One region of the Mycolicibacterium diernhoferi genome, then DNA from elsewhere that is predicted to be linked to it. Evidence: predicted binding sites of a transcription regulator. Region 1 holds the regulator's gene; the other holds the start of a gene.
What was found. The regulator HspR, encoded in region 1, represses chaperone genes until heat shock. The targets are predictions, from matches to a motif close to ANNTGAGTNNNNNNNACTCANNT.
Positions count from the first base shown of each region.

Region 2: the regulator HspR is predicted to act here: its motif matches at 1,985-2,007, upstream of lon (endopeptidase La).

Region 1 covers NZ_CP080332.1:710,092-713,501, forward strand. The annotation lists gene grpE (nucleotide exchange factor GrpE) at 1-185, shown strand, start outside; gene dnaJ (molecular chaperone DnaJ) at 209-1,387, shown strand; gene K0O62_RS03305 (heat shock protein transcriptional repressor HspR) at 1,384-1,746, shown strand; gene K0O62_RS03310 (helix-turn-helix transcriptional regulator) at 1,756-3,048, opposite strand; gene K0O62_RS03315 (ATP-binding protein) at 3,185-3,410, shown strand, end outside.
Region 2 covers NZ_CP080332.1:3,374,729-3,378,138, forward strand. The annotation lists gene K0O62_RS16035 (MlaE family ABC transporter permease) at 1-412, opposite strand, end outside; gene K0O62_RS16040 (SDR family NAD(P)-dependent oxidoreductase) at 621-1,427, shown strand; gene K0O62_RS16045 (hypothetical protein) at 1,477-1,917, shown strand; gene lon (endopeptidase La) at 2,020-3,410, shown strand, end outside.

The sequences.
Region 1 (3,410 bases):
TCGACCCGGCACTGCACGAGGCCGTCCAGCATGAGGGTGACGGATCGGTTCCGGTCGTCGGCACCGTCATGCGCCGCGGCTACAAGGTCGGCGACGTCGTGGTGCGCCACGCGATGGTCGGTGTGGTCGACACGGTCGAGAATGCCGACGAGAACAGTGATCAACCAGCAGAATCAGCAGAGTAGAACGGGCGAGGAGGTGACGCACAATGGCTCAGCGTGAGTGGGTCGAGAAGGATTTCTACAAGGAACTCGGCGTCACCTCCAGCGCCACCAAGGATGAGATCAAGCGCGCCGCGCGCAAGATCCTCGCCGAGAACCATCCCGATCGGAACCCGGGCAACACCGCGGCCGAGGAGCGGTACAAGGCCGCTTCCGAGGCCAAAGAGGTGCTCACCGACGACGCCAAGCGCAAGGAGTACGACGAGACCCGGCGGCTGTTCGCCAACGGCGGCTTCGGCCGGCGTGGCGGCGGTACCGGTGGCTTCGGCGGATTCTCCAGTGAGGGAGCCGAATTCAACCTCGGCGACCTGTTCGATCAGGCCGGCCAGGCGGGTGGCGCCAATATCGGCGACCTGTTCGGCGGACTGTTCGGCCGCGGCGCGCAGCAGCCGCGACCCAGTCGGCCGCGCCGCGGCAACGATCTGGAGACCGACACCGAGTTGTCGTTCCTGGAGGCGACCAAGGGCGTGGCGATGCCGCTGCGGCTGACCAGTCCGGCTCCGTGCACCAACTGCCATGGCAGTGGTGCCCGGCCGGGCACCAGCCCGAAGGTGTGCCCCAGCTGCAATGGCGCCGGTGTGGTCAACCGTAACCAGGGCGCGTTCGGTTTCTCCGAACCCTGCACCGAGTGCCGGGGCAGTGGTTCGATCATCGAGCACCCGTGCGATGAATGCCGAGGCACCGGTGTCACCACCAGGACTCGCACCATCAACGTGCGGATCCCGCCGGGCGTCGAGGACGGTCAGCGGATCAGGCTGGCCGGCCAGGGCGAGGCCGGGCTGCGGGGCGCCCCGTCGGGTGACCTGTATGTCACCGTGCACGTGCGCCCGGACAAGGTGTTCGGCCGTGACGGCGACGACCTGACCGTCACCGTACCGGTGAGCTTCCACGAGTTGGCTTTGGGTACAACCCTTTCCGTGCCGACTCTGGAAGGCAAGGTCGGAGTCCGGGTGCCCAAGGGCACCTCGGACGGGCGCATCCTGCGGGTGCGTGGCCGCGGTGTGCCGAAGCGCTCGGGTGGTCACGGTGACCTGCTGGTCACGGTGAAGGTGGCGGTGCCGCCGAACCTGGACGGTGAGGTCGCCGAGGCGCTGGAGGCCTACGCGAAAGCCGAGCGGGCCAGTGGATTCGATCCGCGTGCGGGATGGGCAGGGAACCTGTCATGAGCAAGCGCAACGAAGCTCGGACATTCCTCATCTCGGTGGCCGCCGAGCTGGCCGGTATGCATGCGCAGACCCTGCGCACCTACGACCGGCTCGGTCTGGTCAGCCCGCAACGTAGCTCCGGAGGAGGTCGACGTTATTCGCAGCACGACGTCGACCTGCTCCGCGAGGTGCAGCGGCTGTCCCAGGACGAGGGCGTGAATCTCGCCGGCATCAAACGCATCATCGAGCTGACCAACCAGGTCGAAGCGCTGCAGGGCCGGGTGGCCGAACTGACCGCCGAGGTGGAGCAGCTGCGCAAGCCGAGCACCGCGCTGGTGCTCTGGCAACCCAGGTCGGGGCCTCGGGCCAGCCGGGCCTGACGGCGCCGGCTACGGCCGGTCCCACATCGCCAGGCCCGCGCGGGCCCCGACGGCAGCGGCCTCGCTGCGGTTGGTGACCCCGAGCTTGCGCAGCAGGCCGGTGACGTGAAATTTGACGGTGCTCTCGCTGATGCCCAGGTCTGCGGCTATCGACTTGTTGCGTTTGCCGGCGGCCAAGTGTCCGAGCACTTCCAGCTCGCGCGGATTCAAAGTGCCCAAACGACTCTCGTCGTGGTGCAGCGCGGGCGGGTCGAGCGGCAACGTCGCGACGATGCGGTTTCCCCATCCGGCAACGGTGTCGATCACCAGGCTCCCGTGCAGCGCGTCCACCCGTCCCGCGAGTTGGCGCAGTAAGCCGTTACGGTCGAGGTCGCCCGAACTCTGGTCTCGGACTTCGATGATCACATTGCGTCCATCGCAGTCCCAGGCGATGCGCAGTCGGGTGAACACCGGTTGTGCGCTGCAGGCGATGACGATACTGCGCACAACGGCTCGCGAACCGTGTGCCACCTCTCCGGGTAACGGACGTCCATCGGCAGGCGGTTCGGCGAATTCGACGACGGCTCCATCGCCACGGAACAGTGGGGAGAGTTCTTCGCGCAGCCGGGCGAACGCGGTCAGCACCGATTCCTCGGAGAGCGCGCGGTCGGCTTCGTTGACCGACCGGGTGGCCAGCAGCGCCGCCGATGCTGTCTGACCGGCGATGACGCGGGCCTTGCGGTCGTCCAGATCACTGGACCTCAGGGTGCGCAGGATAGCCGACAGTGTCGCTTCATGGGTCTCGCTCAGTTGCGCGACGGCGCGGGCGCGTTCCTGCGACGCGGCCCTCGACCCGGCGAGGTAGTCGGGGCTGGCCTGCGCCACCTGCTGCCGGATGGAGGTCGCGACGATGCCGAACATCGCAGAAACCTGTTCGGCGGCAGCGGGTTCCATCTCCGAGTCGGTATCCGCTGCCGGTACCAACAGCAGCAGGGTGTCACTGGCGTCGCGCCGCAACCAGACACTGCGGTAAGTGCCGGCGATCAGGCACCGCTGAATCCGGCTGTGTCCCAGCGGTATGGCGTGCCGGAGTTCTTCCAACTCGCCGACTGTCACCCGGTCGATGATGTCCGGGCTGCCTGCGACCTTGCGGGGCCGGCCGGTGCATTCCCGGGTGAAGATGACCAGCGCCACGTGGGGCGCCGTGCTCGCGATGAACGCGGAGAACCGCACCGCGATCTCCGACAGGGCACCGTCGATGACTTCCCGTATGCCCAGCCACGCCGCTGCAGGTGGTGCAGCGCACGGATCCGCAACCGTCACAGACCCACCTTAGTGTGCACGGTCCGGTGTCCCGATCACCGCCGTCGAAGCCGCGCATCGGTTGGCGTCCAGGGCCCTTCGCATATCCAGATCGTTTGCCGGGCCGGTTGGGATGCCAGCTAGTACCATCACCGGAATGGGTTCGCCTCACTCCGTCTCTCGCGTCACCGCGGGCGGTCTGCCTGCCGAGCCCACCCGTTTCGTCGGGCGCTCGCGCGAGCTGAAGCAGCTGACCCGGCTGCTCACGAACGAGCGGCTGATCACTCTCACCGGGGCCGGCGGAGCCGGTAAATCGCGGCTGGCGATCCAGGCGGCGACCCGGGTACGCAGCACCTTCACCGACGGCGTGATCTACGTGTCGC
Region 2 (3,410 bases), 2.7 Mb from region 1:
CGTCGATCTCCTCGCGGACGGTGCGGGACCCGAGGTCGGCGCACATCGCCGTCGCGCCGGCCCCGGCCACGATGAGCACGGTGACCATCGGGCCTACCTGGGTCACGGCGCCGAAGGCGGCCCCGGCGCCGGACAGGTCCGCCGCACCCAGTTCGCGCAACAGGATGTTGAGGGTGAAGCTGACCAGCACCGTGAAGGGCACCGCGACCAGAATCGTCGGCATCAGCGAGACGCGGGCCACGAACCAGGACTGCTCCAGGAATTCTCGTCCCTGGAACGGCCCGCGGAACAGGAACTTGACGGCGTCCGCCGACATGGCCAGCAATCCGCCGATGGCCCGCATCGGGCCGGGCCCACCCGACCTGAAGATCGGTATCCCCGACGACCAGCGGTCCTGGGTCTTGCTGACCATGTACCGAAGAACCTCCACGACTGGTTCTGCCGAACCTCACAACCGGCCTGCCGGCACGCTGACCACAAGACGGTGACAGCAGCGCATGACCTGCGGCACACCGCGTCCCATCCACCGGGAAGCATCAATCGGCAACGGGTCTGCGGGCCGCAACGTAGCGTGCGGACCGGAAGAGTCAGCGTTCATCGAACGAAGTAGGAGCCGCACAGTGACCGAAGCCGACCTCTCGCGTTACCGGGGCCGCCGGGTACTCATCACCGGCGCGGGTTCGGGCATCGGGCAGGCCTGCACGCTGCGGATCTTGGCCGAGGGCGGGCGCGTCGTCGCCGCCGACGTCAGCCCGGAAGGGTTGGCCGACACCGTCGACAAGGCGGGTACCGACCGGCTGTCCACGGTGGTGATGGATGTCGGCGCCGAGGAGTCGGTGCGGGCCGGGGTCGCCGAAGCGGTCTCCACACTGGGCGGGCTGGACACCCTGGTCAACGCCGCCGGGATCCTGCGTTCCTCGCATCTCGCCGAGACGACGCTCGCCGACTTCGAGCAGGTGCTGCGGATCAACCTGGTCGGGACGTTCCTGGTCACCCGGGAGGCCAGCGCGGCACTGCACGACGGTGACGGCCCGGCGGTGGTGAACTTCAGCTCGACCTCGGCGCACTTCGCGCACCCGTACATGGCCGCGTACGCGGCATCCAAGGGCGGGGTGTTGTCGATGACGCATGCCTGGGCCTCGGAGTTCGCCAAGGCCGGGATCCGGTTCAATTGTGTTCAGCCCGGGTCGATCTCGTCCGGGATGACCGACGGTACCGGTGCGGCACGGCAGAGCGTCGGGCCCGGTCTGCCCGAGGACGCCGATTACACCCTGTTCGGCAAGGTCGCCCCGATGTTGCCGCTGGACGGCGGGGCCATCTTCGCCCAGCCGGATGCGGTGGCCGGTGTGGTGGCGATGCTGGGCAGCAAGGACGCCTACTTCATCACCGGCACCGAGGTGCGGATCGACGGCGGCGCCCACATGTAGCAGCGGGTCGTACGGGGTTCACGGAGAAGCGATGAGGAAGGGTTCGTCAATGAGGGTGGTGCGGCTGCTGGGCGCGCTGGTGATGGCAAGCGTGCTGCTGGCGCCCGCGGGCAGGGCCGAGCCCTTCTTCGCCAACTATCAACTGGTGATCCCGGACCGCTACGACTTCCACACCTGGGCGTGGTCGGTATCACACTGCATCCCGGCCGCCGAGGACTGCCGGTCCATCAGCGGTATTCCGATGCCGGTGGCCAAGGCGTTCGACTATGTCGGGCAGGCCCACCTCGCCGACGGCCGGTACACCATGACCGTCGATGTTCCGGACGGATTGCGCTGCGGCAACGTGTACTACGGGCCGATCGTCGCGACCCGCGACGTGTACTCCTGGGATGCGGTGACGATGCAGGGCACGCTGGCGTCCTCGTTCGCGGCCGGGTGTGACGGCGCACCCGGGACGTTGACGTACCCGTTCTCCCTGGTGAGGCTCTGACGGACCTGCGGCGTGTTCGCCCACAGCGCATCCGCCTCCATCCCGGGAACAACGACACACCTCCGGTAGTTGAGTGCATCAGAATCAACTTTGGAGGATTTGATGCCTGAAGCCATCGCAGTCCCGGTCTTGTTTGTCAGCGAACCCGTCCTGCTGCCCGGCATGGTGGTGCCCATCGAACTCGATGACGCCGCCCGTGTCGCCGTCGAAGCCGCCCAAGCCGCGGCCCCGGAAGGCCAGGAGGGCAAGCTGCTGATCGCCCCGCGTCTGGACGACCGCTACCCCACCCACGGCGTGCTCGCCTCGATCGTGCAGGTCGGACGCATTCCGGGCGGCGGTGCGGCGGCCGTGGTCAAGGGTGGCCGTCGCGCGCAGATCGGCGCCGGCACCACCGGTCCGGGTGCCGCGCTGTGGGTCGAGGTGACCGAGGTCACCGACGCCGAGGCCACCGAGGAGACCAAGACGCTCGCGGCCGAGTACAAGAAGTTGCTGCTGGCGATGCTGCAGCGCCGCGAGGCCTGGCAGATCGTGGATGTGGTCAACAAGATCAGTGATCCGTCCGCCCTGTCCGACACCGCCGGCTATGCGTCGTACCTGACCGCCGAGCAGAAGCGGGACCTGCTGGAAACCGAGGATGTGGCGGTCCGGCTGAGCCGGCTGATCGAGTGGACCGGCGAACACCTGGCCGAGGTCGAGGTCAGCGACAAGATCGCCGAGGACGTCCGGGCCGGGATGGACAAGCAGCAGAAGGAATTCCTGCTGCGCCAGCAACTGGCCGCGATCCGCAAGGAACTCGGCGAGGCTGAACCGGAAGGGTCCGACGACTACCGCGCCCGTGTGGAGGCCGCCGACCTTCCCGAGAAGGTCCGCGAGGCCGCACTGCGCGAGGTCGGCAAGCTGGAACGCACCAGCGATCAGAGCCCGGAGGGCGGCTGGATCCGGACCTGGCTGGACACCGTCCTGGACCTGCCGTGGAACGTCACCACCGAGGACTCCGCCGATCTGAAGGCCGCCCGGGAGATCCTGGACGCCGATCATCACGGTCTGGAGGACGTCAAGGACCGCATCGTGGAGTACCTGGCGGTGCGGGCCCGCCGCGCCCAGCGCAACATGGCAGTCGTCGGCGGCCGGGGTTCCGGCGCGGTGATGGTGCTGGCCGGTCCTCCCGGTGTCGGCAAGACCTCGCTGGGTGAGTCCGTGGCACGGGCCTTGGGCCGCAAGTTCGTTCGCGTCGCCCTCGGCGGTGTGCGTGACGAGGCCGAGATCCGCGGGCACCGGCGTACCTACGTCGGCGCGCTGCCGGGCCGGATCGTGCGGGCCATCGGCGAGGCCGGGTCGATGAACCCGGTCGTGCTGCTCGACGAGATCGACAAGGTCGGTTCGGACTACCGCGGCGACCCGTCGTCGGCGCTGCTGGAGGTGCTGGATCCGGCGCAGAACCACACGTTCCGCGACCACTACCTGGAGCTGGATCTGGACCTGTCCGACGTGGT